Regions from separate parts of the Bacillus sp. Medicinal_06 genome, predicted to be linked through region 3. Evidence: predicted binding sites of a transcription regulator. Region 3 holds the regulator's gene; each other region holds the start of a gene.
The links. The regulator LexA, encoded in region 3, represses DNA repair genes until DNA is damaged. The targets are predictions, from matches to a motif close to CGAACATATGTTCG.
Positions count from the first base shown of each region.

Region 1: recN (DNA repair protein RecN) is a predicted target of LexA. The motif match lies at 7,841-7,854, and genes of this name have one in related genera.
Region 2: addB (helicase-exonuclease AddAB subunit AddB) is a predicted target of LexA. The motif match lies at 1,903-1,916, and genes of this name have one in related genera.

Region 1 covers NZ_JBWYHD010000017.1:13,832-24,605, reverse strand. Annotated here, with positions in the region: gene AC1M36_RS24960 (DUF2627 domain-containing protein) at 95-328, shown strand; gene AC1M36_RS24955 (glycerophosphodiester phosphodiesterase) at 368-1,096, opposite strand; gene AC1M36_RS24950 (YycC family protein) at 1,146-1,292, shown strand; partial or broken gene AC1M36_RS24945 (glycosyltransferase family 2 protein) at 1,872-3,195, opposite strand; gene spo0A (sporulation transcription factor Spo0A) at 3,487-4,281, opposite strand; gene spoIVB (SpoIVB peptidase) at 4,568-5,869, opposite strand; gene recN (DNA repair protein RecN) at 5,988-7,727, opposite strand; gene argR (arginine repressor ArgR) at 7,991-8,440, opposite strand; gene AC1M36_RS24920 (TlyA family RNA methyltransferase) at 8,583-9,422, opposite strand; gene dxs (1-deoxy-D-xylulose-5-phosphate synthase) at 9,426-10,774, opposite strand, start outside.
Region 2 covers NZ_JBWYHD010000004.1:338,383-349,156, reverse strand. Annotated here, with positions in the region: gene addB (helicase-exonuclease AddAB subunit AddB) at 1-1,876, opposite strand, end outside; gene lepB (signal peptidase I) at 2,024-2,596, opposite strand; gene AC1M36_RS11935 (TVP38/TMEM64 family protein) at 2,654-3,247, opposite strand; gene AC1M36_RS11930 (competence protein ComK) at 3,474-4,061, opposite strand; gene cspD (cold-shock protein CspD) at 4,374-4,577, opposite strand; gene aceA (isocitrate lyase) at 4,876-6,153, opposite strand; gene aceB (malate synthase A) at 6,176-7,765, opposite strand; partial or broken gene AC1M36_RS11910 (S-layer homology domain-containing protein) at 7,974-8,084, opposite strand; gene AC1M36_RS11905 (DMT family transporter) at 8,127-9,038, opposite strand; gene AC1M36_RS11900 (L,D-transpeptidase family protein) at 9,392-10,612, opposite strand.
Region 3 covers NZ_JBWYHD010000012.1:19,761-30,534, forward strand. Annotated here, with positions in the region: gene AC1M36_RS22695 (small acid-soluble spore protein H) at 1-35, opposite strand, end outside; gene AC1M36_RS22700 (YmaF family protein) at 200-535, shown strand; gene AC1M36_RS22705 (DUF2935 domain-containing protein) at 705-1,616, shown strand; gene AC1M36_RS22710 (YfmQ family protein) at 1,898-2,320, shown strand; gene AC1M36_RS22715 (PadR family transcriptional regulator) at 2,646-2,957, shown strand; gene AC1M36_RS22720 (DUF1700 domain-containing protein) at 2,962-3,504, shown strand; gene AC1M36_RS22725 (DUF4097 family beta strand repeat-containing protein) at 3,510-4,310, shown strand; gene lexA (transcriptional repressor LexA) at 4,340-4,960, opposite strand; gene AC1M36_RS22735 (YneB family resolvase-like protein) at 5,103-5,759, shown strand; gene AC1M36_RS22740 (DUF896 domain-containing protein) at 5,805-6,044, shown strand; gene AC1M36_RS22745 (bifunctional metallophosphatase/5'-nucleotidase) at 6,088-7,671, opposite strand; partial or broken gene AC1M36_RS22750 (coproporphyrinogen III oxidase) at 7,828-8,309, shown strand; gene AC1M36_RS22755 (hypothetical protein) at 8,306-8,605, opposite strand; gene tkt (transketolase) at 8,957-10,774, shown strand, end outside.

The DNA.
Region 1 (10,774 bases), on a different contig from region 3:
CTTTATCTTACTCGTTCAGCAACTACTTGACAAATCCCCTTTCGATATAACATCATTTAATATATACGAAATTATCTGAAAAGGAGCGTTACCTATGCAGCGTTACCTTGCTCTTCTATTAGCACTCATTCCTATTTCATTAGCAGTGCTAGGTATAAAATTAATGCGAGATACTGTATTCGGTATTCTTTTATCTCCAATCCCTGTATTATGGTTACAATTTTTAATGGGTATATTCTGCTTTGCAATTGGTTTTTATATCTTCGGTGGGTTCGTTTTATACCGCGATCGTAAACGAAACAAAGTACAAGCTCGTTTTCGAAGATAGGTAAACATAAAAAAATGAGACCTTTTCTAATAAGAGGTCTCATTTTTTTACTGGCAATAACGCTCTAGCCGTTTCTGGATAATCTGTAATAATTGCAGAAATGTTCATATCAAAATATTTCCGCATAACTGTTTCATCATTTATTGTATAAGGACGAACCTCTACCCCACTATCCATTGTTAATTCAGCAATCGCATCTTGGAGATAGCGATGATTCGGATGAATAGCAGTAGCTCCCATTTTTTTCGCATACGCCCATGGGCTATGTAAACCTTCTCGGTATAAAATAGCCGTTTGAATATCCGGAGCCATCATATGACATCTTTTTATACTGTAATGATTAAAAGACGAAAAAACTGTCCTCTCTTCTAAATCAAATTTTCGTATAAGTGTTATAACCTCTTCTTCTAAACCACGATACGGAATTTTATTATTTTTAAATTCAATATTCAGAAGTAATCGATTAGATTGCAGCCACCCTAATACTTCTTCTAATAAAGGAATCGGACAAAAACCTACCTTTTCCGAAAACTTGTGACTCGCATCCAATTTTCGCAAATCTTCATATAAGTAATTACGAACAGCTCCCTTTCCATTCGTTGTACGATCGACAGTTTCATCATGAATTACAACAACTTTTCCATCCTTCGTAAATTGCACATCTAATTCTATCCCATCTGCTCGAAACGATTCCGCAGCTTCAAATGAAATCATTGTATTTTCTGGATACGTCCCCGCCGCACCGCGGTGCGCAAATATATGAGTCATCCTCACTCCTCCAATCTATGCTATACTATACGAAAAAGGAGGTACTTCTATGAAACCATTACAAATTTCTCCAGAAACGGCAATTCGTCTATCAAAAGCTCTCGGTGTTCCACTTGAGCAAATCATGCATATGCCGCAGCACATTTTAGTTCAAAAGCTAGTTGAATTAGAAAAACAAAATAAAGATGAAGAGTAATATAGTCCTGTTTTTGCAGGGCTTTTTATTATTTCTCTTTACTATATTTTTATCTTATATATCATAATATCACAAGTAGTTTCTTACATAAATTTAAGAAACATATGTATAACAGAAATAGAGTTAATTAAATAAAGTGAAACTTTAATCAGTGGGGGTTTTCTTCATCCCCCACTGATTATCAGCCCTCACCAATCGGGCTTTTACGGGCAGTTTATCTCCCACTTAACTTCTTTAGAAAAGCGGAAGCGGCTCACTTAGAATCGCAGGACGCCCGCGTCCTAGGCAGAGAGGTGCTTTTTTCCTCGTTCAAAGGGGCAAAACGACCGGAGATTCTAGCCGCTAGAGCTGGACATTACTCCCGCCAAATTTTGAGGCGGAAGTATTACTGCCCGTTAATGCGGATAAATTAAATTTCTTCACCCTTTATTCGTCTTCATTATTTAAGCTTCTACTGACACCTATTTACTTCTATTAAACTTTATGACCAGGAATCCACTAACTAAAACAAGAAGGAGAGGTATCAGACAGCATCTCTCCTTCTTATCTATTTCTTATTCATAATAAACTGCGTGGTTATTATTTGCCTTCTTTATGGTTTATAGATGTTTTGTTATGTTCCGTTTTCACCCATGTATGTTGTTGTTTCCACTTAATTAATTCCATAATTTGGGCATATATAAACGTGTATGCATAATAGAAAATTGAGAAACTCATCTGAAGCAGTTTATATTTCCGATTTGTATCTACCTTGACTGCATAATACATACAAACAACAAATTGATAAGTAAACAGTACCAAAGAAATAATACTGGCTCCCAAAATCAGCGCCACGAGTCGTTTCCCTATATCCGGAATATCCTGATATGATTTCGTCACAATCACATAGCCAATAGCAATTAAAATTCCCATTAAGGTTATCGTCATTTGAACTGCACGTGTCATACCAAATAAGTAAAATAACTGGTCAATAATTTTCATCTTATCTTTTTCAGTAAATAATTTTTTCATCATCGGTTTAAAGTTCGTAAACGCTACATACCAATGCCCCTGCGACCAACGTGTGCGTTGCTTAATACTTACTTTAAAATTATCCGGTTTTTCATCATACACACGGACAAAATGATTCCATAGTATCCTTCCGTTATCTTTAACAATTTCCATTTCTAACTCTAAATCCTCTGTTAAAGAATCAAAACAAAAACCTCCATGTTTCATGAGGTACTCCATTTTAACAATAAATCCAGTTCCACCAATAGCATTCGGTAACCCAACACGATATTTCGCTAACTGGAAGAAACGATTTGTTAAATAATAACTCATAGCGTATCCAAGAGACAAATTAGTCGCCGAATTTTTGGAATCTAAATATATTTGAATCGCTTCTGGTTTTCCCTTTGCAATGTACTGCGAATTTAATTCTTGTAAAACATTAGAATCAATGTGATTATCGGCATCCAGAATCATTAAACAATCATATTTTCGTGTTAACTCTTCAAACCCTAAATAACGTAATGCATATTGCATTCCTGCTGGCTTACCGACTCCCTCGCGTGTAAATAACTGTTCACTTGTATTTATATATTGCATTCCTTTTTCTTCACAAATAGCACCTGTTCTATCAGAACTATTATCATTTACAACATAAATGTCATATAAATCGTCACGATATTGAATTTTTTTCAAATTGTCAATAGTTGAGCCAATTACCTTCTCCTCATTATGCGCTGCTACTAAGATTAAAAACTTTGTCTTATCTTCGACTAATTCATAATCCCGTTTTGCTCTACTAAAGCCAAAAAAAGATAATATCACATAATATAGAGTATTAACGTTAACATATAAAGTAATAAAAAAATATACCTAATAACACCGTTACTACTTTGCTGCCCACGAATTCCATTTTGATCCTCCTACAGCTTGCGTTTTAATTGAATATTCAGTCACTTTAAAGTGGAATAACAAATTATATACAATATTCAACCAATTTTTAATATGAACGAATAATTGTAACTATATAAAGGAAGGAAACTACTCAAATTCAAACAAAAAATACCACCAATCGTTTGATTCAAAAATTAATACAGCACAGTGTTTATCGCATTACATTAAATGTTATTTGTTGGCATAAAAAGAAATTTAGTGGTAACTTTACATTACCACTAAACACTAAAAAACCCTATAATATCACCCTTTATGATGCCTTATGTTCAAGCCTTAACTTATCTGCAACCATTGCGATGAATTCGGAATTCGTAGGCTTTGCTTTTGACATCGATACAGTATAACCAAATAAGGACGAGATTGAATCAATATTCCCACGACTCCATGCTACTTCAATCGCATGACGGATTGCTCGTTCCACACGGCTCGCTGTCGTGTTATATTTTTTCGCAATATCCGGGTATAAAACTTTTGTGATAGAGCCAAGGAGCTCGATATCGTTATATACCATAGAAATTGCCTCTCGCAAATACATATATCCTTTAATATGAGCTGGTACACCAATTTCGTGAATAATGCTTGTAATACTCGCATCTAGATTCTTCGGTTTTCCATCTACTGTTGTTGCAGATCGGAAAGATGGTAGTGGACGTTTAATTGCAGTATTCGCTTTACCGCTCACTTGACGAATATGACTCGTTAAATTTTCCATATCAAATGGCTTTAAGATGAAATAAGAAGCACCTAAATCAACTGCTTTTTTCGTTACATCTTCTTGTCCAAAGGCTGTTAACATGATGACATTTGGCTGCTTTAGTCGTTCAATATGTCGCATTTTCTCTAGTACCGCTAAACCATCTAAATGAGGCATAATAATATCTAAAACGAGTACATCTGGTTGTTTCTCTTTCAGTAAATTTAAACACTCTTGACCGTTATAAGCGATTCCAATCACTTCCATATCGTCTTGAGCAGCAACATAACTTTCTAACATTGATACGAGTTCCTTATTATCATCCACAAGACACACTTTAATTTTCTCCACAGCTTTTCCTCCCTTACCGAATCGATTCTCCCGACATGTGTAAGCTTCTAGGCTACATGAATTGTTCGACAATTGTGTGAAATTTCCCTTTTAAAGTTTCTTAATTTCCGATAAAATCACAAAAAAATATGTTTATCGTTCATTTATTTCCTTTCTTTACACATTCCATCATAGGATTACAACGAAACGTTCACTCTTTTCTTTTATTTTACAACAAAAAGCAGCTCTTGCGGAGCTTTTACAAAATTTCAACGAATTTCTCAAGAAAAAAGCAAGCTGATATGAATCAGCTTGCTTTTTTCTCTTGCTCATAAATATTAATTCCTGCTTCATGTAACATCCATTCAATATGGACACCATATCCTGAAGTTGGATCATTAACAAATACATGTGTAACAGCACCAATCATTTTTCCATTTTGAACAATCGGACTACCACTCATCCCTTGAACAATACCACCCGTTTTGGCCAACAGACGTTTATCTGTAACTTTTACAACCATTCCTTTTGTGGCTGGAAACTTTTGTGGTACCGTGCTTACGATCTCAATATCAAATGCCTCTACTTTATCTTGATCGATAACTGTTAATATTTTCGCTGGTCCTTCTTTCACTTGATGTGATAATGCAATCGGCATCCCTTCATCCATTATGCCATTTTTTATACCTGTATTTAACTTACCAAAAATACCAAACGGACTATTTGTTGTAATATTCCCAATCACTTCACGATCCGGTGAAAATCTTGCTAATTTCTCTCCTGGATTTCCATGACTACCACGCTCGATGGAAGTAACTGTCGAACGCACAATTTGTCCATCCTCTACTTGAATTGGTTTTTTCGTATCGTTATCAGAAATAACATGACCAAGCGCTCCATATTTCATGGAATCCGTATGAACAAAAGTCATCGTTCCAATGCCAGCAGCTGAATCACGAATATATAAACCAATTCGATAGGACGACTCACCATTATCTTTTTCTGGGGTTAGTTTTGTACGAATATACTTACCATCTCGTAATAAGACAAGGTTAAGTGGTTCACCTGTTTTTCCACTGTCATGAATGAAAGGTGCTACATCACTCATTCTCTCAATGGTTTTTCCATTAATTTCAGTAATCATATCCCCAACTTGTACACCAGCTACTTCTCCAGGTGATACTTTTCCTTTTTCAGTTTGAATTAAATGATGCCCAACAACAAGCACACCTTTTGTATTCAATTTCACTCCAATTGATTGCCCACCTGGAATTACTTTAAAATCTTTTAATACTTTAACATTTACTTTTTTTACCGGAAAGCCAGCAAGTTGAAAAACCATATCTGCTTCACCATTTTGGTGCGAATTTACTACAAGTCCAGATTTCTGTTCTTTATTTGAACTTACTGTAAAAACATTATGATTTGTGGATGAAGCCTGAAAAACCGGAAATGATGCTATTTCTGATTGTTGTCCCTCAAAAATAACGAGTTGCTTCGGGGATGAAATAAACGTACGAAGCGGTTTAAAACATCCGATAAAAATTAATGAAACAAGGAGACAAAGACCTATTATTTTTCGGAATTGCTCTAATTTCAATTCGTTCACTCTCCTCGCTCCTACCCCACATTCAGCCTAACGACTTCATCTTTTAATCTCTCCTTGCAATGCTCTGTTTATAACCGGAAGAATTAAGAAATCATCATTTGAGCAAAAAAGCTATCCATTATTGGATAGCCTCTGCTGTCTGTTTAAAACGATGTGCTTGCGTAAGTAACTCTTTTGCATGTTCCGTCGTTAAATCGGTAATTTCCACACCAGAAATCATTCGAGCAATCTCCGTTACCTTATCCTCTGTACTTAATACAGTAACTGATGTAATCGTCCGATCATTTGCAACTTGTTTACGAATAAATAAATGCGAATCCGCCATCGACGCTACTTGAGGTAAGTGCGTAATACAAAGTACTTGCGAGTTTACAGATACACGATAAATTTTTTCCGCAATCGCTTGTGCCACTCGACCACTCACGCCTGTATCTACTTCATCAAAAATAACAGATGCAACACCTTGATGCTTAGAAAAAATGCTTTTCAAAGCTAAAATAATGCGGGATAATTCTCCGCCAGAAGCTACTTTTGAAAGTGGTTTTAAAGGTTCACCTGGATTTGTTGAAATATAAAATTCCACATGATCATAGCCATCTACCGTAAGTTTCACTGGCGTCCCATCTACAAGCGGATCATCCATGATTCCGTCTCTTTTTGCAATCCTCACTTCAAATTTTGTTTTTTCCATATACAGTTCTTTTAATTCTTGGTGGATTGCGTTCGTAAGATGATCTGCAAGCTGATGGCGCATATTACTCAACAGCATTGCTTCCTTCAAAATCACGCTTTCTAATTCTTTTAATTTCTTTTTCGTCGTTTCAATATGTACATCTTTATTTTCAATTGTAAAAATTTCTTGCTCTATTTTATCAGCATACGCTAAAATCTCTTCTACAGTATTTCCATACTTTCTCTTTAGCATACGAATTTCATTTAAACGCGTTTCAATTTCATCTAAACGATTCGGGTCATACTCCATCATATCTAACTTTTCTCGAAGCTGATAGGCAACCTCTTCCAATAAGTAGTAGCTATTCGCAATCGAATCATGATTCTCTTGATACGCCTCATCTAGGTGCGTAATACTCTCCATTTGTCCCATTGCATTTCGTACATGGTCAAGTCCACTACCATCTTCACTTAATGAACGATATGCATCACCAAGCGCTTTATAAATTTTTTCGAAATTTGAGATTTTTAATCTCTCTTCCGTCAATTCATTTTCTTCATCAGCTTTCAAATCTGCTTTACGAATTTCTTCGTGCTGAAATTGAATTAAATCTAACCGATGTGCCATCTGTTGCTCATTCTCTGTTAAAGATTTAAGTTGTTTTTTTAGCTGCTCATACTCACCGTATACATCTTGATATATTTCTAATTGATTCGTAATCCGATCTCCATCGAAATGATCAAGCATAAACAAATGGCGTTCCTCATTCATCAAATCTTGGGTTTCATGCTGTCCATGAATATCAACAAGCGTTTTTCCAATTTCTTTTAATATACTCAATGTGACAAGCTTACCATTTATACGGCATACACTTTTTCCATTCGCAGCAATGTCACGCTTTAAAATGATCATCCCATCTTCAATTTCAATATCCAGCTCTTCAGCCTTCGCAATACACGGATGTTTATCATCCTCTATATAAAATAAGCCTTCAATTTCAGCTTTCTCTGTTCCGTACCTAACAAACTCTGCTGAACCACGGCCCCCAACAAGTAAGCTAATTGCATCAATAATAATTGATTTTCCGGCACCTGTTTCACCACTTAAAACTGTTAAACCTTTTTGAAAAGAAATATTTAATGACTCAATAATAGCAAAGTTTCTAATCGATAATTCCGATAACAATGCCCCATTCACCTCGTTATAAACTAATCCCCTACTAAGGGCTTTCGCTGAGCGCTTTTCACTCAAATAGTTATTATATGTACCATTTACTCTTCTAGCCCGCTTCATTGTACCAAACATTTGTTTTACGGGTCAATCCATCGATTCTCTAACTTCATTCTAAAAACTACAATACTTCGCTTTACATTTATCTATTTTCCCATAATAAAAAATATCTTGTTTACTTTCTGCTTTTAGCAAAAAAGTAAACAAGATTCTTTTTGTTACAACATATTTAAGAAACGATCTGATACAACACCTGTATCTTCAGGCGTACGGCAAATAATTAAGCAAGTATCGTCACCACAAATGGTTCCAATAATCTCATCCCATTCTAAATGATCAATAAGTGCTCCAAGCGCATGCGCATTACCAGGTAATGTTTTTAACACAAGCATATGTCCTGCTGTGTCTAACTTTACAAACGAATCCACGAGATTGCGTTTTAATTTTTGCAAGGGATTAAACCGTTGATCTGCTGGTAAGCTATATTTATAGCGACCATCATGTAATGGAACTTTTACTAAGTGCAACTCTTTAATGTCACGTGATACGGTTGCTTGCGTTACATTAAAACCTTCATTACGTAAGATATCAACTAGTTCATCTTGTGTTTCAATTTCTTTATTCGCGATAATTTCTCTAATTTTAATATGGCGCTGACCTTTATTCATACATTTGCACCTCACACTATCTCTTACCATAGTTTAAACATTGGTATACTTCACTTATTTATGTTAACTTATAATCGTTTACTTGTACATAATTGTTTTTACAATCATTATACAATTCCAACAAAAAGAGGAACAACAACAGTTATTCCCCTTTCCCTTTTTGTTTTAAAATTTCATGAGCTTCTGTTACCACTTGTCTTACAGAAGCTAGAGAATGATTTTCACCACTCTCACGCTCACCATGCCATTTTAAATGAATTAAAAACTCAATATTTCCGTCCCCACCTGTAATTGGAGAGAATGTTAAGTTTTCAACATCATATCCTTCTTTTATTGCAAAATCCACTATCATTTCTACGACAGCTTCATGAACTTTACGATCACGAACAATGCCTTTATTCCCAACTTGCTCTCTTCCAGCTTCAAATTGTGGTTTAATTAAAGCCGCAACATCACCATTTGGAGTCAATATCGTTTTTAAGACTGGAAGAATTAATTTTAATGATATAAATGAAACATCAATGCTAGCAAACTGCGGCAAACCACGCTCTAAATCAGCCGGTGTTACATAACGAAAATTCGTTCGCTCCATAACAACAACGCGCTCATCTTGACGCAATTTCCAAGCAAGTTGATTGTAACCTACATCTAAAGCATAAGATAGCTTTGCACCATTTTGCAACGCACAATCTGTAAAACCACCAGTTGATGAACCAATGTCTAACATAACTTTATCTTGTAAATCAAGGTGAAAAGTCTCTAATGCCTTCTCTAACTTATAACCACCACGGCTTACATATGGCATAACTTGTCCTTTTACCGTAATCGGTGTATCTTGTGGAACTTTTTCCCCTGGCTTATCGAGTCTCATTTCATTTGCATATACAAGTCCCGCCATAACAGCGCGTTTTGCCTTTTCACGCGTTTCTATAAGCCCTCGTTCTACTAATAGTACATCTACTCTTTCTTTTTTTACACTCATTTGTTACGCCCTTTTTTGTTTTGATGGAATCATTGTATGAATACGGTCCACAACAGCATCTGTCGTTAAACCAATTTCTTCTAATAGCTTTGTAACACTACCATGCTCAATGAAATGATCCGGAATACCCATTCGTTCAATTAAATTACTATGATACCCATGGTCAGTAGCAAATTCAACTACACCTGTTCCAAATCCGCCAATTAAGCAAGCTTCCTCAATGGTTAAAATTGGCATATTCTTACCTAAAAGTTCATGTAAATACGTTTCATCCATCGGCTTAATAAAGCGAGCGTTTACTACTTTCACTGAAATACCAGCCTTTTCAAGACGCTCCGCTGCTTCCATCGCCATCGGAATTGTTGTACCAAACGTTAAAATTGCCGCTTGCGTGCCTTCTTTTAACGTTTCCCATGTCCCAATTGGAATAGCCTGCAATTCGTCATCCATTGGAACACCAAGCCCATTTCCACGTGGATAACGCAGAGCAATTGGACCATCTTCATATTGCATTGCCGTGTACACTAAATGCTGACCTTCATTTTCATCTTTCGGCATCATGAGCACCATATTCGGCAAGTGACGTAAAAACGCAATATCAAATACACCTTGATGCGTTTCACCATCCGCTCCAACTAGTCCTGCACGGTCAATTCCAATGAAGACATTTAAATTTTGACGACATATATCATGAACAACTTGATCATATGCCCGTTGCAGGAATGTTGAATAAATCGCTAAAAACGGCTTCATTCCTTGCGTTGCCATTCCAGCCGCCATTGTTGTCGCATGCTGTTCAGCAATTCCAACATCAATCATACGATCTGGAAACTCTTGATGAAATTTCTCAAGTTTAGATCCAACTGGCATCGCTGGTGTAATAGCTACAATCCGCTCGTCCGTTCTTGCAAGCTTACGAACTGTCTCACTCACAACGGCACTCCATGCTGGTGCAACTTCTTTCGGCTTCACAAAATCACCAGATTCGATTTTATATGGACCTGTTCCATGCCAAGTTCCAATTACATCGCTCTCTGCTGGTTTATATCCTTTTCCCTTTTTCGTAATCACATGAACAAGTACCGGGCCTTTTGTTTTCTTTGCATATTGAAGCGTTTCAAATAGGTTTTCATAACTATGTCCATCCACAGGACCTAAATATGTAAACCCTAACTCTTCAAAAAAGACACCTGATACAAGCAAATATTTTAAGCTATCTTTTACTTTTTCTGCTGTTGCTGCCACTTTCCCGCCAACTGCTGGGATTTTCTTGAGTAAATATTCTAACTCATCTTTCACCCATTGATATTTTCCAGCAGTACGCAGACGGCCTAGAACATTATGAAGAGCGC
Region 2 (10,774 bases), on a different contig from region 3:
ATAACATCCCTTCATCTGAAGGGGCTGCTGGAATGATTCCTTCATTTGCACCAATTACAAAAGCAGCGCGAACATTCGATAACCTTGTTCGATCAATATTTGCAATCAGCACTTGATCTAAAGCAGGCGGGATATTTGCAAATTGAAGTGCCTCAAGTCCAGTTGTCATTACATCGATAAACATTGCACGAGACATCTTTTCCTCGCCTAGCATTTCTACAAATGTATCGAGAAGATTCATTACCTCTTCCCAAACTTGATCATGGTCACTTGCAAACAGGAAATTCCCTTCTTCTTCAGCACGCATACGCAAATCTTCTAGTTTTTTAGGAACATCTAATTCTTCTAAAAATAAATACACTGCTTCACACATTTGCATGACTGAACTTGCACGTTTGAAACGCTTCTGCAAACGAATAATCGGTGTTCGTACTACATCACGGAGACGGTTGATTTTCTCTTCCATTTCACGCTCACTATCGGTTTGTGTTCCGCCTGCCCCATCTAACGAGCGATAACGACGATATGTCCACGGTTCATCTGCCGTCCATCTCTTTCCTTGTACACCATATGCTAAACAATAATTTTCAAACTCATCCATTTCTTCGCGCATGGATTCTTTTCTTACATCTAACGGATATAATAGTTCCGTTTTTATGCAGCGGAATACTGCATCATAACGCCAATTTCCACTAATGACTTCTAGCGCAGAACGAATGCATTCAATAAGTGGATGATGCGACATCGGACGCTTCTCATCGATAAAGTGCGGAATATCGTAATCCGTAAATAACGTTTTCATTACATCATAATAGCTTTCTCCATTCCGAAGAAGAACCGCAATATCTCTGTAGCGATAATCTTCTTCGGCAACAAGTTTGCGAATCTCCCTAGCTACACCTTCAACTTCCGCTCGCAAGTTTGCCGCTGTATATAGTGTAATACCTGGTTCACTTTGAAACTTCTTAGAAGGACGAGATTCAAACTCCGCTTCTAGATGTGCGAGTCCTGGTGAATGAAAACGTGGTTGTTCTCTCATCGGAATCGTATTTTCAATCACGACTTTCTCTTCACGCGCTAACTGTTTCACTTTTTCATACGTAAGGACTGTTTGATAATACAAATCTAGTTCGCTTACTGGCTGTGATAACGTTTTTTCGTCTACTGTTAACGTAACTGTAATTCTTGCTCCGCAAACCATGAGCTTTCTAATGATTTCTAATTCCCCAGGTGAAAAGGAATGAAATCCATCTATATAAATTTCTGCACCTTTTACATAGTCAGATTCTGGAAGCTTTTCTACAAGCAACTGCAGGTAATCTTCTGAATCTAAATATTTACCAATCAAAGCTCGTTCAAAATCATCATATAGAAGCTGCAGATCGTACATTTTATTTGCTAATAATTTTTGCTCATCACCATTTGAATGAGCATCTAATTGTTGCCACATCTCATATACATTCGATGGTGTAACATTGTAGCGTTTAAACTCAGCAATCATGCTTCCTAAATGTTCAAAAAAGCCATTTTGTTCTGCTGCTTTTTGAAACACATACAATCCTTCCTTACGCGATTCTACAATTTTGCGCAGTAGCATATGCACGCCCGCCTCATCAATATGAAGACGACTCGCGCCACCAACTTCTTGAAGGACCTTCCACGCTAACCTTGAAAAACTAAATACTTGCGCCCTGATAGAGCCGCTAACTTCTTCATTTCCTATCAATGCTTGCTGTGTTTGGAACGTCATTTGTTCCGGTACAAGATATAAAATAGTTTCGCCCCTTGGACGCTGCCGCAATTCTTCTTGTACTTCGTGTAAACAAAATGTACTTTTTCCACTTCCAGCCCGTCCAATCACAAATCGAAGCGACATGTAATCCCCACCTTTCACTGACATAACGAACGTTAGTTTGATATCATCCTTGTATTATAACACAAAAAAACAGGAGCTAGCAGGCTCCTGTTTTTTGTCGTTATTTGCTGAATAGTCGATATCTTTTGTTGAATCGCCGATAAAATTTTATTTATGATTCCCCTTTGAAAAGTTCGTCTGCACTTCATTAATTGGCCAATAACGTAAATCCACTTTCCCAACAACAGTATCTGCTTTCACAAAGCCAAAGTGTCTGCTATCCCAGCTGCCGAGACGATTATCACCAATTACAAAAATAGACCCCTTTGGAACAGTCTTTTCTCTCGTTAATTCTTCTAACGTAAAGTCTCCTGTCAACTGTCGGCCTTCCGCTTGCCTCTTATAGGTCTCCAAATAAGGCTCATCCACAAATTGGCCGTTTATATACAACTTATCATGCTTATATTCAATATGATCACCTGGTAAACCGATAATCCTCTTTACGTAATCCTCTTTCTTATTTGCATGAAACACGACAACATCAAATCGGTTCAACTCCCCAACTTGATAGCTAACCTTATTTACCACAAGCATATTTCCATCTTGAAGTGTCGGCATCATTGACTTCCCCTCTACAACATACGTTGAGAAGAAAAACGTTCGAAAAAAAACAGCTAATAGCACGCCTATAAGGATTGTCCTCATCCATTCTAGGCCTTCTTTTTTCAAAGCTCGCTTCATCTGCCTCTCCCCTCACCCTTTTCTATAATGGAGCCTTACTTACAGTGCAGACTAGTCTTAATGTAGTTCTAGCTTTACTTCAATCTTCTTACCGACATACCATAAAATAAAAATAACACCTATCACAATAATTGTTTTCACCGGCTTATAAATAAAAGAAGTTAAATCATGCCCAATATAACTTAAAATAAAAATCATGACTAACTTTCCAAGCGCTAGTGCTAACACAAATTGTCGTCTACTAATACGTGATAAACCAGCCACAACATTAATAAGTGCAGACGGTGTAAAAGGAAAACAAAATAAGATAAAAATAGGTGCGAACCCTTTCCGTTCAATCCATCCCATCGCTTTGCGCACTTTCGGGTGTTTATTCACAAACGAGAAGAACCGACCTCGTCCAAAACGGCGAATAACCGAAAATACAAGTAATGCACCAAGAACCGACCCAAGCCACGAATACAAAAATCCAAGCCATAACCCGAAAGCAACTGCATTCGCCATCACAAACAAAATGAGTGGCAGCGCTGGGATAATCGCCTCCACCATCGGCAAACCAATACCAAGGAGCGGCCCAAATGCCCGATAACTCGCTACAATTTGCTCCATATTTTCTTCTGAAAAATACTCTTTGATTGTTTGAAAATCCATTCTACAATTTGCCCCTTTATAATATCCTATCCCTATACTTTATCATTGCTTGTCAGAAAGAGGAAATGGTAGATACGACATATGGAGATGTATTTATTAATGTTCCATATTTTTATGTAAAAATCCTTTATTATTATTGTATGATAATCTATCAATATTTGACATGGTTTTACATATTGAGAAATAAAAAAAGGATGGTTATCCCACCCTTTCCACTTATAAGTTATTATTCCTTTATGTCTTCTTCTTTCACAAGATACGCTTTTTCATAGGCAGGCTTTAGCGCTGATTCATCTTCCTTATCGACCTGCTTAAACTGAAGTGTTCCTTGTTTATTTTTGCGATCCTCATACTCTGTTCGTAGTTTTGCGGTTCGATTTTGCTGATTCTCAAAACTGTTCTTTGATATTTCTAATTTCACTGCGAGACCGTTAATGAATCGAATGATTAGATTACCATCTGCTAGTTCTTTATTATTTGCAATATGAAAGTGCGACAACCATGCACATTCCTTTCTAGAATAAGAATACGTAGGAAAAAAGTAAAGCTGATCTGTCGGGCTAATTGCAATGGGTGCTTTATGTGTAATACGTGTCAACTCTTTTGTACCGTCTTTTCTACCTAAGAAGCTAGATCCGTGCTTGCGACAACTTCGTTCCACAATATCAAGAGGCTTTTGAAACATGAAAAAACTGTCTTCTACTTCAACTACTCGCGTTACAATACGTTTTTCACCTAAAATAACTGGAAGTAAGGCCATAGTTTTCTTGTTTACAACATAATTTTCAACATAGCGTTCTGCTTGTTCACCCATCCTACACTCGCTCCTTCATTATTTTTCTTACAATTCATAACAGCAGCTGCATGGATAATTGTATCACTACAAAAAACAAAATTGTTCATTTTTTCAAATATTTTACATTTTCTTATAAAACTTTAAAATTTCATTATATTTCTTCATACAAATATCCGTATAAAATCCACTTATTCTCTTAACTTAAAAAGATGGATTGCTATAGAAAAATGCAATCTTTTCTTTTTGAAATATTTGTAACATAGTAAAATAACCCTAAGCGCACAAAAAAAGGATGGCATAAGCCATCCTTTTTTATCACGTACTATAAAATTATAGTTTTACAACGTTTTTAGCTTGAGGTCCGCGGTTGCCATCTTCGATTTCGAAGCTAACTTTTTCGCCTTCTTCTAGAGATTTGAAACCTTCAGTTTCGATTGCAGAGAAGTGTACGAATACATCGTTTCCGCCTGGAACTTCGATGAAACCGAAGCCTTTTTCGTTGTTAAACCATTTTACTTGTCCTGTTACTGCCATAATTATTTCCTCCTAAGAAAATACATATTTTTTTAGTTTTCATACATAAAAAAAGAATCCACACATTATCAAATACGAAACATAAAACAGTTCTCACATACTTTTTCTCGTTCGTTTTCAGCACTTGATAATATATGGATTGCTTGATTTAGTTATTCAACTGAGATAATCATAGCATACTTAAAATAGAATGTACAATATTTTTTGAAAATATTCCTTTCTAAATTTTTACAACACTATCAATCGATTTCCTATATGAAAAACAACAGGTGCCCTTAAAGGACACCCGCTTCAGCACTTATTTTGTAAACTGCGCCTCTTCCGTAGAACCTTTCAGGGCCGTTGTAGAAGATGTTCCGCCTGTAATCACTTGTGCTACTTCGTCAAAGTAACCCGTTCCAACTTCGCGTTGATGGCGCGTTGCAGAGTAGCCGTGCTCTTCTGCTGCAAACTCAGCTTGTTGCAGTTCAGAATACGCTGCCATGCCGTGCTCTTTATAACCACGCGCTAATTCAAACATGCCATAGTTTAATGAATGGAATCCAGCTAATGTTACGAACTGGAATTTGTATCCGTATGAAGCAATTTCTTTTTGGAAGGTTGCGATTGTTTTTTCATCTAATTTTTGTTTCCAGTTAAAGGATGGTGAACAGTTATATGCTAGTAATTTCCCTGGATATTTCTCATGAATTGCTTCCGCAAAACGCTTCGCATCTTCTAAATTAGGTTCAGATGTTTCACACCAAACAAGATCTGCATATGGCGCATATGCTAAACCGCGCGCAATTGCTTGATCAAGCCCTGCTTTCGTCCGGTAAAAACCTTCTGGCGTTCTCTCTCCTGTAATAAATTTTTGATCAACTGGATCAATATCACTCGTAATTAGATCGGCTGCATCTGCATCTGTTCTTGCTACAATAATTGTTGGCACACCCATTACATCCGCTGCTAAGCGCGCAGAAATTAAATTACGTACCGCCGTTTGCGTTGGTAGCAACACTTTTCCGCCTAAATGTCCGCATTTTTTCTCTGAGGATAATTGATCTTCAAAGTGCACGCCTGATGCACCTGCTTCAATCATACCTTTCATTAATTCAAACACGTTTAATTGTCCACCAAATCCCGCTTCAGCATCCGCAACAATCGGTACAAAATAATCTGTATCACCGCTGCCTTCCATGTGCTGAATTTGATCCGCACGTTGCAGCGTTTGATTAATACGCTTTACAACAGCTGGTACACTGTTCGCTGGATATAAACTTTGGTCTGGATACATGTGCCCGGATAGATTAGCATCCGCTGCCACTTGCCAACCACTCAAGTAAATTGCTTTTAATCCTGCCTTTACTTGCTGCATCGCTTGGTTTCCTGTTAACGCACCAAGCGCATGAATATAATCTTCTGTATGAAGCGATTGCCAAAGTTTCTCCGCCCCGCGGCGTGCTAATGTATGTTCAATATCAATTGATCCGCGAAGACGAATTACATCCTCAACAGAATAAGGACGCGTTACCCCTTTCCAACGCTCATCTAACTCCCAGCTTTCTTGTAATTTTTGTACTCTTTCGTTTGTCATCTCTTCCATCCCCTTTTCTTTTTTATAAAATTTCATAACCCGGTAATGTTAAAAATGTTTCAAACTCATCATTACGTACTAAATCAGTAAATAATTTTGTCGCTTCTACAAATCTACCTTTCTCAAATTGCTCCTTGCCAATCTCTCGTTCTATTTTCGCTAACTCTTCTGCCTTAAACTCTTCTACTAAAGCAAATGTAATGTTACGGCCGTCATTCAGCTTCCCGCCTTCATGACGAATCCATTGCCACACTTGCGCCCTTGAAATTTCTGCCGTTGCTGCATCTTCCATCAAATTGTAAATCGGTGCTGCCCCGCGGCCGCTTAACCACGATGCAATATATTGAATACCAACGCTAATATTCATACGAAGCCCTTCTTCTGTAATCGTTCCCATCGGTACTTCTAATAAGTCCTTTTCTGTTACATAAATCTCTTCACGTTTTCTGAAAATTTGATTCGGTGTTTTCATAATGTGATCGAACACTTCCATCGCAACCGGTACGAGTCCCGGGTGGGCAACCCAAGTCCCGTCATGTCCGTCTAAAGCCTCACGTTCTTTATCCATACGAACTTTTTCAAAAGCAACTTCATTTGCTTCCGGGTTATTTTTAATCGGAATTTGTGCTGCCATTCCGCCAATTGCTGGTGCGTTCCGGCGATGGCACGTTTGAATTACTTTTAAAGAATAGTTGCGCATAAACGGCGCTGTCATCGTAACTTGCGCCCTATCTGGAAGTAAAAATTCATTATGGTTACGAAAAGCCTTTAAGAAGCTAAAAATATAATCCCAGCGTCCACAATTTAGTCCTGCTGAGTGGTCACGAAGCTCATATAAAATTTCATCCATTTCAAAAGAAGCGTGGATCGTTTCTAATAATACAGTTGCTTTAATCGTTCCATTCGGAATCCCGATATATTTCTGCGCAAAAATAAAAACATCATTCCATAATCTCGCTTCCAAATAGCTTTCCATTTTCGGTAAGTAAAAATATGGCCCGCTTTCTTTTTCTAATAATGTTTTTGCATTGTGGAAAAAGTACAAACCAAAGTCAACAAGGCTACCTGACATCTTTTCCCCATCAACTAACATATGTTTTTCCTCTAAATGCCAACCGCGTGGACGAACGATAAGTACAGCTGTTTTATCTCCTAAACGATATTCTTTACCGCTCGGATTCTTATATGAAATCGTTCCCTTCACCGCATCTCTTAAGTTAATCTGGCCATCTATCGCATTATGCCACGTCGGCGAGTTCGAATCTTCAAAGTCTGCCATAAAAAGATATGCACCTGAATTTAAAGCATTAATCACCATCTTACGATCTACTGGACCTGTAATCTCCACACGACGATCTTCTAAATCTTTTGGAAGCTGGGCAATCGTCCAATCTCCAGCACGTATATGTGCTGTTTCTGATAAAAAGCTTGGAAACTCCCCTGCCTCAATTCTTTTTTGCTTTTCCACTCGTTTTTGCAGTAAATCTTTGCGGCGTGTATTAAAATTCTCATGCAGCTCTTTTAAAAAAGTGAGCGCTTCCGGTGTCAAAATTTCTCCATACGCCGGTAATATTTCTCCAACGAGTGTAACCCGTGAAGTTTGTGTCGACATATTAGCATCTCCTTTTCAAACTGTTTTATAACAGATTTGATTTTATGTTTTATATTATATAACAAATTTTCAGAAAAGGAAGGAGTTTTTTGAAAATTTAACTTATTTTTTTGTGAAGCACCGGTTTCATCTACGTATTCAAACATCAAAAAGGCAGGTGTTATACAACACCTACCCTCTTTTATAAATCTGATCTATTCACTGTTTCTTATTCTGCAGAAGGATCATTTATAATTGCATTGTATAAAAACTGCGCATATTGTTCACGCGTTACAAGCATTTGCGATTCATACTTCCCGTCACCAGTTCCTACTACAACCTATTCCTTATTATTATTTTGAATTTCTCGAATTTTACTACCTCATCCTTTAGAGTAAACTTTCTCTTCCTGGCATACCACTTCATCTTCTGATTTTCGAAAAGTAAACGCCATCCCAACAAAAATAAGGATAATCCCTACTATCTGCATTGTAGTCGGACGAAAACCTGTAAATACTGTATCAAGTAAAATAGCCACTCCAGGATCTAAAAAGACTAATATAGAAATTAAACGTGTTGGTAAATCTCGTAAACTATCAAAAAATAAATAATAAACAAAACCAGTATGAATCAGTCCTGTCGCTGTAATTGCAATCCAATTACTTTGCGTCAAACCTTGAAATTCTCCAAAGTCTACAAATGGTAATAATAGAAATATGCCTAAAAAAGTTTGCAAAAATGTCATCGCATATGCACTTGTTTGTTTAATCCCTTTCCCCAATAAAGTGGTAAATGCATAAAACAACGCTGCAAGAAGTGCCCAAACCATCCCGGAAGACATCAGTTTCTCTATAGAAACACTCCCATCCACACCTGCGACTAACACAGTGCCACCAAAACAAATCAGAATCGAAATAATAGATAACATTGTTAATCTTTCTTTAAATACGACACTCCCAATCATTAATACAATAATTGGTGCAAGATGATACACAGAGATCGCAATCGTCACTGACATGACCTCAAAAGCTTTAAATAAAAACACCCAGTTAAAAACAAGAAAAACGCCGCAAGCTAGTATTTGTAGTACTTCTTTTCTGTTCCACTTCTCTTCTTTAAATTGCCCTGTCGCAAGCCAGCATAACGCTAAAAATATAGTCGCACAAATACAGCGAACAAATACCAATTCAAATGATGGTAAATTTGTTTTCACTGAAAAAAATCCGATGGAGCCAAAAATAGACATCGATATGATCATTTTTATAGCTGGCAATGATTTTGTTTGGAATAACATATTTGTCATGCTCTTTTGAAACAATATAAACAACCCCCATTAATTTAAAACATACATCTCCGCTCATTTTTCCTTAATATTCTTAACTTTCATTTTACACTACGAGGAATAAAATGTAAAAAAAAGTCATATGAAGATACTTGAATATCCATAATGCTAACCAATTCTGTTCTCTAAAATTAGCTCAACTGCTGGCGCAAGAAACATATTCTTAAGTAAAGTGAAGCTTTAACTAGTGGGTCCTATCACCTGCGAATAGCGGGATAAAATGAGTAAAACAAAATAACACCACGACACATATAGCGTTGTGGTGTTATTTTGGTATTATTTATATGTATGTAATCTGATATATCTTAATAATTACCTAATTCACTCTCTGGAGTTTGGATGATAACTGGTTTTTTAGCTGGATCAAGCCATTTTAAAATATCAATCATCTCTTGTTTAGATACACCTGTACATCCAGCAGTCCATGTATGAGATATATGAAAGAAAATTGCACTCCCTTTACAAGGAATACGTTCAGTATTATAGTCGATCACAAAACCATAGTCATATGCTGGAATATTCATGTTTTCAGCGCTTTTCCAACGTCCATTTACAGGTTTTTGTTGTAATGTGTTATAGAGTTTTGAATTAGAGTCATCCACCCACACATCATTTGGTTGTATTTTATGATAAGGAAGCTTAGTCCCAGGGTTCTGATAGCGCCCAAACGCCATACCAACTGTATACTTCCCTCTCGGTGAACTCATTCCACCTTCTGCCATCGTATAAGCAAAGCCATTGCGTCCAATATATACTGACACATCACCATTCACTGGATACCATTTATTACTTCGTTTCTCGAATGTTTGAATTTTTGCCTTACTCGTTCTATAATCACTTGCTGTCACAAGAATAAGCTGTTGATTTTCTCCTATTGTCGATAAATAATCAGCATCATTGTTAGCAATCCATCTACCACTATTCTCAAGGTAATACCTTGTTCCGTTCACCTTTGTCCAGCCTGTTGCCATGTCTCCACCTTGGTGCAGATAGTACCAGATTGAACCGTCAAAATACCAACCTGTTCGCATTGCTCCATCCGGCTGAAGGAAATACCATTTTCCGTTCACCTTTGTCCAGCCTGTTGCCATATCTCCACCTTGGTGCAAATAGTACCAGGTTGAACCGTCAAAATACCAACCTGTTCGCATTGCTCCATCTGGCTGAAGGAAATACCATTTTCCATTCACCTTTGTCCAGCCTGTTGCCATATCTCCACCTTGGTGCAAATAGTACCAGGTTGAACCGTCAAAATACCAACCTGTTCGCATTGCTCCATCTGGCTGAAGGAAATACCATTTTCCGTTCACCTTTGTCCAGCCAATAGCCATAGCTCCATTGGTATGTACGTAATACCATTTACCATTATCAAATTTCCATCCAGTTACTTTCTTATTATTAGAATCATACCTATTATCTCCTACGATCCTTTGCTGATTCCCTCCTGTATTTACTTCTGCAAAATTTTGTATAGGGGCTATTAGTAAACTTCCTACTACACCTAGCAAGACAATCATTTGTTTCATTACATGACTCCTCTTTTTTGGTTATTTGTATATTATTTTAATAGGATTATATTATATAACTAATTATACCATACGTACGATAAAGCGAAACTTTAATCAGTGGGGGTTTTCTTCATCCCCCACTGATTATTAGTTGAACCAATCGGGCTTTTACGGGCAGTT
Region 3 (10,774 bases):
GAAGCCGCAATCTCTTGTGCTCGTTGTGTATTCATGATAATGACCTCCTTTTGACTTATAACAATCATAATATTTACTTTGAACTACTTAATTATTCTTATTATTTAATGGTAAGTGAATAGAGAATTAATAGGTATTAATTTTGATTTTAAACATATAAGTGTATAAAGTTTATCTGTATGGACAAGGAGTGAGTAGAATGAACAGGGTAGGGAAAGCTGATTTTGTTTCAGGGTTTGTACCGAATCATAATCATGGATCAGTTGATTATACATCTGTCGATGCGGGCCATGTACATCAATGTTTAGATGTAACCTCTCCACCAATTCAAACGCAGGATGGGCATATACACTATACAGAAGGATATGTAGTATTTGAAGATGGACATACTCATTATTATAAGGCATACTCAGGACCAGCTATTCCAGTTGGAGATGGAATGCATGTGCATTATTACGATTTTTATACAACAGAAGATAATGGACATAAGCATCGTATAAGAGGAGTGGATCAGCCTGCTCCAGGTAATAAATAGGTAAAGGAAAGTTCACATGTCAGCAGAATGTGAGCTTTTTTATTATATATACTGTTTTTAAAAACAGTATATATGGAATTTGAGTTGTTGTTTTTTGGTATAGTAAATATTACTAATTCATATACATAATATAGTATGAATGCTCTTAAGGGCATTAGGGGGGATTTTAATGACTAACGGGCAACAACAACCTATTCCTGGTCACTTTGTTATGGATACACAGCGGGCTATGTTGCTTCCGCCGGAATTGAAAGCTGCACCTTCTGAATCATTAACAGAACAATTATTTATTGAAAGGTCCTTAACTGAAAATCGATTTTGGTTACGGATTATGAAGGAGCATGCGCTCTTTCTTAGTGAAGGGTTTAATCGGAAAGATAAAAATCTAATTCAGCAAGTAGAGCAGTTTTTTCAGCTTTTTGATCGACATTTACAAAAAGCATTCTCTATTCCTCAAACTGTTCAAGCAGTCAGGCAATTAAACGAAGAAAGTATTCAGCTCGTTTATGCTTTTCGTAATTATAAAAGAAACCTTTTAATTTTAATTATTAATTGTAAGGTAAGTGGTTTCAATTTTCCGTTATTAGTAGATCATATTGCACGAGAAGCGGAATATTTTATAAGAACACTTCAGAAATTTAATGAAGGAAAAATGGATCCAATTCAAGATGCGATAATTAGTGAAAATGTGTTTTGGCTAAGAATTATGATGGAGCACTCTCGTTTTATTGCCTCGCTGCTTGATCAATCAGAGCGAAATTTAGTTCATACTGCTTCGAAATTTGGTGATGATTTTGAGGTTCTTCTTGGTCAAGCGAGGGATGTTGAATCTATGTTATATCAGAAACAGCCGACATATCCGATTATTGGAAAATTAAATAAAGATAGTGAAAATGCTACAGTTGAATTGAGGAATTTCAAAAAAGCTGGATTAGAGCTTATCCAAACATGTCAAATTAAAAGTGTAATTAATCCGTTATTAGCTGACCATGTTGTAAGAGAAGCTGAGCATTTCTTATTTATGATTCATGTGTTGGAAGAAAGGTTGAAACAAAAACAGATGCAACAGTCGATGGGATAAGTGCTTTATTATCATGGTAGATACATAATAGAGCCTATAGATTTCGAAGAATTCTATTTAATAGTTTATTTTTTTATCATGAGAAGGTCGGTAATTTCTATTCTAAGGAATTATCGGCCTTTTCTGTATGCTCGCCTTTCTTCATAAATATAGACTGTACGAAAGTGGATGATCCAACTTCGTATCAAGTTTCACACAATATACAAAAAATAACTAATTACACTGTGATAATATTAGTAATGGAATAATATGAATTTAGAACGTAACGGAGATGATAAAATATGACGACGTGGTTTGTAGTTATGTTAATTCTTTTCGGTGCTTTTAAAATAATAGTGGCGAGTATACCAACTTCTGTTGTAGAGTCTATTATTAGTAGATTTGAACTGCATCCGCAACTTAATAATGAGGCTGTTACTGTAACTGTCGATGGAAAACGCTTAGAAGGTGAAGAGAAAATTCAAATTGTTGATTATTTTAACGAAGCGATATTTTTAGAAAAATATTATTTTCCTCCACAAAGCAGTGGGACGCCATTGATCATCGATACTAAGAGGGGAAAAAACGATGTTAGGTTTTCTGTGTACAGTTACGATGATCACGTTGATGTAGTCAAGCAGTATAAGAAGAAAGTAGTCGCGTATAGTCTGCGTTCCAAAAGCCTTCAAAACTATTCTCTTTTAGTAACGGGAAATTTAGCTTAAAGAGATCATTAAAGAAACTGTTTAAACATATTATAAATACTGATAAGTTAATTTTAAAATGATATTACATATGAAACGGTATATTTAGGAGGAGAATTAGGGATATATCTCTGATGTAGTTATGTTAGGACATAACAATCTATAAAAAATATGATTGATCACGGTTTTTCCTGTAGTTAGGGGGGATCGTGATTTTTTAATTAGTTGGGTATAAAATGGTTTTTAATAGACAACAGTACCTTGCAATAAACAATAGTAAATGGTATATTATGGGTAACGCAAGTACCTTGTATTGAGTGGTACTGATTGGAAAGGAGGATTGTCTTTGAACGTCCAGTTTAAAAAAGGTGTGCTAGAGCTGTGTGTACTGGCGCTTGTCAAACGAAAAGATTGCTACGGTTATGAACTCGTTCAGCAAATCTCCAATAAATTTTTAATATCGGAAGGGTCAGTATACCCATTATTACGTCGTTTAACAAAAGAGGGATATTTTCAAACGTATTTAAAAGAATCAACAGAAGGACCACCACGTAAATATTATCAATTAACGACTCAAGGAGAAGCGCAACTTCATTTACTTGTAACGGAGTGGCGTGATTTTGCTAAAGGGGTACAAGAAATTATTGAAGAGGTGTAATGAGATGAACAAAGAACAGTTTCTTCGAGAATTATCGGGACATCTTAGAAAGGTACCAGAAGAAGAAAGACGTGATATTTTATATGATTATGAGGAGCACTTCCAATTTGGATTAGAGGAAGGGAAGACAGAGGCTGAAATTATAAAAGGACTTGGTTCACCAAAAGCAATTGCGAAAGAGATGTTGGCATTATATCGTTTTGATGAGATGAAGAAAGATCCGTCTGCTTCGAATATAACAAGAGCTGTAATGGCGGCAATTGGTCTTAGTTTATTAAACTTTATTATTGTATTAGGACCTTTAATTGCAATCGTAAGTTTTATATTTTCCCTTTGGGTTGGAGGCGCGGTCTCGATTGTGGCGCCATTGCTAGTAGTGATTAAGATACTAACGGGTACATTCTTATGGCTTGATATATTTGTTTCTATTACATTTGTTGGAGTTGGATTATTGTTATGTATAGTTGCTTACTACTGTACAAAAGGGTTTAAAAATTTTTGTGTGGGCTATGTCAATTGGAATCTCAAAATGATTAAAGGGGAATAGATGAGATGAAAAAGATATTGTTAGTAGCTGTCGCTTGTATCATTATTGGAATTATTGGTATATCACAAACATATACAAAAGCAGTAGATGCGGCAGAAAGGGGGAATAAAGAAAAGGTTATTAAAAATGAAGAAATCCGAAATTTGGAAATTGATTTAGATGCTGGAGATGTTACGATTCAAAAAGGAAATGATTCTTCTTTTTATATAAAACAAATAGGAAATATTGCAAAACAAAAAGTGAGTGTTGATGAACAAGGGGATACGCTAAAGGTTCAAGGTAAGATAAAAAAAGGGGTTTCATTCGATTTTTCATTTTTATCTTTCGGGTTTAAAGCGCCAGGGATAATAATCGTTGTTCCGGAACGTTCTTACCAAGATATAAAAGTAAGTTCTTCTGCGGGTGAGATAACAGTAAATGATATAAAAAGTGAACGTGTAGAAGCAACGACGTTTGGTGGAGATGTAGAAATGGAGCGGGTGATAGCGAAGAAAGTAGAAGGGTCTTCAAAAGCAGGAGAAGTTAAAATGAAAAAAGTAAGTGGAAAAGTTGTAGCGAAAACAACAAGTGGAGATGTAGATATTGTAGATCATGATCCTAAATATGATTTAGAGGCAAGTTCAACTGCAGGAGAAGTTGATATTCGATTACTTCAGAAGCCTCAAGATGCGACTATAAGTGGGAAAACATTTGCAGGAGAAGTGGAGATTTTCAAAGAAGAAACGAAAAATGTAACATTAGGAAATGGTAGTGTAAAAATTAGCGGACAAACATCTGCAGGAGACGTTACAATTGAAGCGAATTAAAAAATAGACCAGTTTAACTGGTCTATTTTTTAATGTAAATCGCGGTATACACCGATTACTTTTCCAATAACAGAAACTTTATCTAAAAGGATCGGTTCTAAAGAAGAGTTTTCTGGTTGTAAGCGGAAATGATCTTTTTCTTTGTAAAAACGCTTTACAGTTGCTTCGTTATCTTCTGTTAAAGCAACAACGATTTCCCCGTTGTATGCAGAATGTTGTTGGCGAACAACAACTAAATCTCCGTCCAGAATACCCGCTTCAATCATACTATCTCCAGAGATTCGTAACATAAATACTTGGTCTGCTCCAGCAACAACACTTGCAGGAAGTGGGAAGTGTTCCTCTACACTTTCAACTGCTGTAATCGGTAAGCCTGCTGTAACTTTCCCGACGATAGGAACTTGAACAACTGATTGTGTTTCTGTTTCGATTTTCACTTCTCCTAAAATTTCAATGGCTCTCGGTTTTGTTGGATCACGTCGAATATAACCTTTTTCTTCTAGACGTGATAAATGTCCGTGCACAGTAGAACTAGAAGCAAGGCCAACCGCTTGACCAATTTCGCGTACGGAAGGTGGATAACCTTTTTCTTGTACTTTTAGTTTGATGAAGTCGAGAATGTCTTGCTGGCGTTTTGTTAACTTTTCCATGTTTTTTAACACCTCGTTTTCTTTCAATTTTCTTACTTATAAGTATAACATGCGAAAAAACATTCTACAAACATAAGTTCGAACAAAAAGACGATTTGTGATACACTAAAGGAAAAATCGAAATGAGAAAGAGGGTTTTAAAATGAATGCAATCATTTATGCCCGTGTAAGCACAACGAAAGAAGCGCAGGAAACATCATTATCACGCCAAAAAGATGAATTATTGCATTTAGCTGAGCGGTATCAAATGAATGTTATAAAGGTGATTGAGGAGAAGGCAAGCGGTTATACGATTGAAAGAGACGGTATATTAGAAGTGCTGGACATGATTCGAGATGAAGAGATTGATGTGCTTCTCATTCAAGATGAAACGCGGCTTGGAAGAGGGAATGCAAAGATTGCGTTAATGCACTGTTTACATAAAGAAGGGATCAAAGTATATACACATACGCATAATGGGGAATTACAGCTTTCTGATTCAGATTCTATGGTATTAGATATTATTGGTATAGTTGAAGAGTATCAGAGGAAGATTCATAATTTGAAGATTAAACGTGGAATGCAGAGAGCGGTAGAAAGAGGGTTTCGTCCAGAAAAAAATTTAAAAAATCGTCATTTGAGTACAGGACGTGAAAAGAAAGAAGTGCCGATTGAAGAAATTGTACGTCTTCGTCGTAATGAATTAACATTTGAGGAAATTGCTGCGACGCTTCGTGGTTTTGGACATGATGTATCAAAAGCAACAGTACATCGCAGATACGTGGAATATACGAAGCAATTGCTTGATAAACAAGACTAACTATTGTATGATAATAATCAGTTTTAAGTAGAAAGGGGATTCGAGATGCTAAGTCACGAACTCATTGAACGCATCAATTTCTTAGCGAAAAAAGCAAAAGCTGAAGGATTAACTGAAGAAGAACAACGTGAGCGCCAATCGCTCCGTGAACAATATTTAAAAGGATTTCGTCAAAATATGTTAAACGAATTAAAAGGCATTAAAGTCGTTAACGAAGAAGGTAAAGATATTACACCAGCGAAATTAAAAGCATTAAAAAAACAAGATAATGCAAAGTTAAATTAAAAGATGGGCGAAGCCCATCTTTTTTTGATTTTAGTAGAATTGTTTATTTGATAACTTTCCAATTACGGTTGATTGTCGCTTCAATTGTTCCCCGTTCTAATATGTAATTCGCAATAAGTTCAGACATATCAATTGGTATGTCTTTTATGATGGGTTTATTTTGGTACATAGAATAATTTCCGCCACCACTTGCGCGATAATTATTCATGACTACGTCATATTCTTGATCAAGGTGAATGGGAGATCCATCATATTGTAGGGAAACGACTCTTTCACCAATGGGCTTTGAAATATTTAATGTGTACGAAATTCCTTCCCACATATCGTAATTATAATGCTGTGGTTTTGGTTCGGTATAAGCAGGATTTACAATAATATTCCCATCTGTATGTAACGTGAAATATTCAGCAGATAGCTCAAGGGCTTCTTTTATATCTTTTCCTGTAATCCTTATGACCTTTAATGTATTTGGATAAATATAATTTGAAACAATATCTCTCATTGTAATATGTTTTGGAAAGCCAGAAGATTCATTATGAAATAGGCTTGTACAAGAGATATTGACTTCAGCTACTTCCATCTGCACTTTATTTATAAATTCGATAAAAGGATGGTCTTGTAAACGTGTTTGCATCGCAGTGTGAATTTGCATGTCACCAATAATGGTGCCGATTGGTTGATCTAGCCATTGTTGCGTTTGATTTTCGTAGTTAGATACAAGTGAAAGTACTTTTTCGTCTGCTTGAACGCCTTTAACAGACAACAGTTCCGAATGACATTTTTTAATTATCCATCGATCCTTATTTTGTTCTAATTCTACCCGAACTTTTCCTAATGAATGCCCATTAGATCCGGGTTGTACAATTGTTACACCATTTACTTTCGTATTTGCAATAGAGCGATGTTGGTGACCTGTTAGTAATATATCAATACCATCTATTTCTTGACACATCGCATATCCTTGATTCTCACCAGTTAAAATTTCTGTTGGTTCTCCAGATTGTAAATCCCTTTCAAAGCCACCATGATATGCTACGATTAGTAAATGTGGTTGTTCCTGTTCACGAATGTAGGAAACACATTTTTTTGTTGACTCTAGCGCATCTTCAAATAGTAAATCTTTAATATGGTGTGGCTGCTCCCAATTCGGGATGTAATGTGTTGTAACTCCCAAGATAGCGACTTTTATATTAGGGTGTATGTGTTTAATGACATAGGGTTTGCCGAAGTAAGGATCCTTTGTATGTTTATTTAAAATATTTGCGGATAGATAAGGCATATTCGCATTTAATACAGCTTTGTTTAATACATCCATTCCATAGTTGAACTCGTGATTTCCGATAACGGCAGCATCATAACCAATGTAATTAGCGATAAGTGACATTGGGTTGTTTGTATGCGGTATATATTTAGCGTAGTGATAGGTGAATGGAGTTCCCTGTATAAAATCGCCGTTATCGATCACAATTACATGTTCGTGCTGGCTACGCTCTTGTGTGATACGTGTTGCAAGTTTGGCTAATCCTATTTCTGCATTTTCATTATTTTGATAGTGAATCGGATAGACCGTACCATGTACATCGCTTGTTAGTAGAATGTGTATATGAACAATGTTGTTCTTATTCAAGCTTATCAACCTTCTTTTTTGTTATCTTATGATAAATCATAACAGATAATATATATTTGTTTTTTATTGAATGTTTAGAAAAGCTAAAATTTATAAAGAAGAAAATGAAAGTGTTTTCGGATTATCGTATGATGACAGGAGAAGGAGGAGAATATTATGGCTTTGCAACATGAATTTGTATTTGTTTCAAATGAAAAAGGAGAGCTAAGTTCTGAAGATTTTTCTTGGCATAACAGGGAGTTTTTTATAAAGATGGATCGGTTGTTGAAGATTGTGTGATATTAAGTGATGAAATAGTTTTGTATGTGTCAGATTTTTTGCAGTGGATTCCGACTTATAATCCTTTTCGGAAAGAAAAAGGATTTGGCCTTCATTATTATGGCATTACAAAAATTGAGAATGAAGGAGCGGAAATAGCGATTGATTTATTTCGCTCATTAATCAATCTATTTTCATTGGGACCTGAAAAAGTAGAACTCACAGGCTCATTTCAATGGACGGTAGATTGTGATACGGATGGAGAGTATGAACAACTTATTTTTAATCGAGATAGTCTCTGTGCAGATTTAAAATCTTTAGTCAAACTACTTCATAAAGTGAAAGAAGGAGAAGGATATCTTTTGCATTTTGGAGTTTAATTTTTTCTAAATAAAGCTGAAATAAAAGAACTAGCATTTGCAATAAATAAAGAAATAACGGCAATAAGAAACAAGAGAATGGCCATGAAACTATATAGATATCCTAATCCTTCACTTGTTATCATTACGTCCCGATCAAAATACAGTATGCCAAACGTACTAATGGAAAGAATAAGCATGACAACACCTGGGATGTATTTGTGGTGGGATTTTAATTTGACTGAAAAGTAAATAGAAAGAGTTGAAATGAGAGTCATAACAATAATAAAGGTGTAGGAAGCTGCTTCTTCACTCATTATTTCGCCTTCTTCCGTTTTTTATTTAATCTATACGATGAAAATTAATATATATTCATTTCTATTATACATGTTGTGATTAAATGGAAAATAGAATAGGGGTTAGGAAGGTGGCTAAAAATTTTTAGTGTTCGTGCATTAAGATACAGATAATTCCCTTTATTTTTAATAAAAAAATAAAGAAAAAGTATAACATATTGAATGCCCATACATTCCGAAAATTACAGTTTTTTTTATAAAAAATCGAAAAAACATCAACATATTTGTCGATACATGTTGTATAATCTTGCGTGGGAAGATATCATATAAATGTGTAAAACGTTTACTAATATAAGCGAAGGGAAGAATAGCATGTCACATTCAATCGAACAACTTTCTATCAACACGATTCGCACATTATCCATCGATGCGATTGAAAAAGCAAACTCTGGTCACCCAGGAATGCCAATGGGTGCAGCACCAATGGCTTATACATTATGGACTCAATTTATGAAACATAATCCAAATAACCCAACGTGGTTTAACCGCGATCGTTTCGTATTATCTGCAGGTCATGGTTCAATGTTATTATACAGCCTACTTCATTTATCTGGTTACGACGTAACAATGGATGATTTAAAGAATTTCCGTCAATGGGGAAGTAAAACTCCAGGACATCCTGAGTATGGTCATACAGCAGGCGTAGATGCAACAACTGGCCCACTTGGACAAGGTATTTCAACAGCTGTAGGTATGGCAATGGCTGAGCGACATTTAGCAGCGAAATATAACCGTGATGCATACAACGTGGTTGATCATTATACATACGCAATTTGCGGTGATGGCGATTTAATGGAAGGTGTTTCTGCTGAAGCGTCTTCACTAGCAGCTCACTTAGGATTAGGTCGACTTGTTGTTTTATACGATTCTAATGATATTTCATTAGATGGTGATTTAAATCGCTCATTCTCTGAAAGTGTAGAAGATCGTTATAAAGCATATGGTTGGCAAGTAATCCGTGTTGAGGATGGAAACGATGTTGAAGCAATTGCAAAAGCAATTGAAGAAGCAAAAGCTGACGAAAAACGCCCGGCGCTAATCGAAGTAAGAACAACAATCGGTTTCGGTTCTCCAAACAAATCAGGAAAATCTGCTTCACATGGTTCTCCGCTTGGTGTAGATGAAACAAAATTAACAAAAGAAGCGTATGCTTGGACAGCTGAACAAGACTTCCATGTACCAGAAGAAGTATATGATAACTTCCGTAAAACGGTACAAGATGCTGGTGAAACAGCACAAGCTGAGTGGAACACAATGCTTGGTGAATATGCACAAGCATATCCAGAATTAGCAAATGAATTACAAGCAGCAATGAAAGGTCTTCTTCCAGAAGGTTGGGATAAAAACTTACCAACTTATGAATTAGGATCAAAAACAGCAACGCGTTCTTCTTCAGGTGCTGTAATTAATGCAATTGCTGAAGCTGTACCATCATTCTTTGGTGGATCTGCTGACCTTGCTGGTTCTAACAAAACATACATGAATAACGAAAAAGACTTCACAAGAGCTGACTACAGCGGTAAAAATATTTGGTACGGTGTACGTGAATTTGCAATGGGTGCAGCAATGAACGGTATTGCACTTCATGGCGGTTTAAAAACTTACGGTGGTACGTTCTTCGTATTCTCTGATTACTTACGCCCAGCAATCCGTTTGGCAGCATTAATGCAATTGCCTGTAACATATGTGTTTACACATGACAGTATTGCTGTTGGTGAAGATGGCCCAACACATGAACCAATCGAACAATTAGCGGCGCTTCGTGCAATGCCAAATGTATCTGTTATTCGTCCTGCTGATGGTAACGAGTCTGTTGCAGCTTGGAAATTAGCTTTAGAATCTACAAATAAACCAACTGCATTAATTTTAACTCGTCAAGATCTTCCAACATTAGAAGGCGCAAAAGACGATACGTATGAAAAAGTTGCAAAAGGTGCGTATGTAATTTCTGCAAGCAAAAAAGAAACTGCTGATGTAATCTTACTTGCAACTGGTTCTGAGGTAAGCTTAGCAGTTGAAGCACAAAAAGTATTAGCAGCAGATGGAGTTGACGCAGCTGTTGTCAGCATGCCATCTATGGATCGCTTTGAAGCACAATCTTCTGAGTACAAAGAATCTGTATTACCAAAA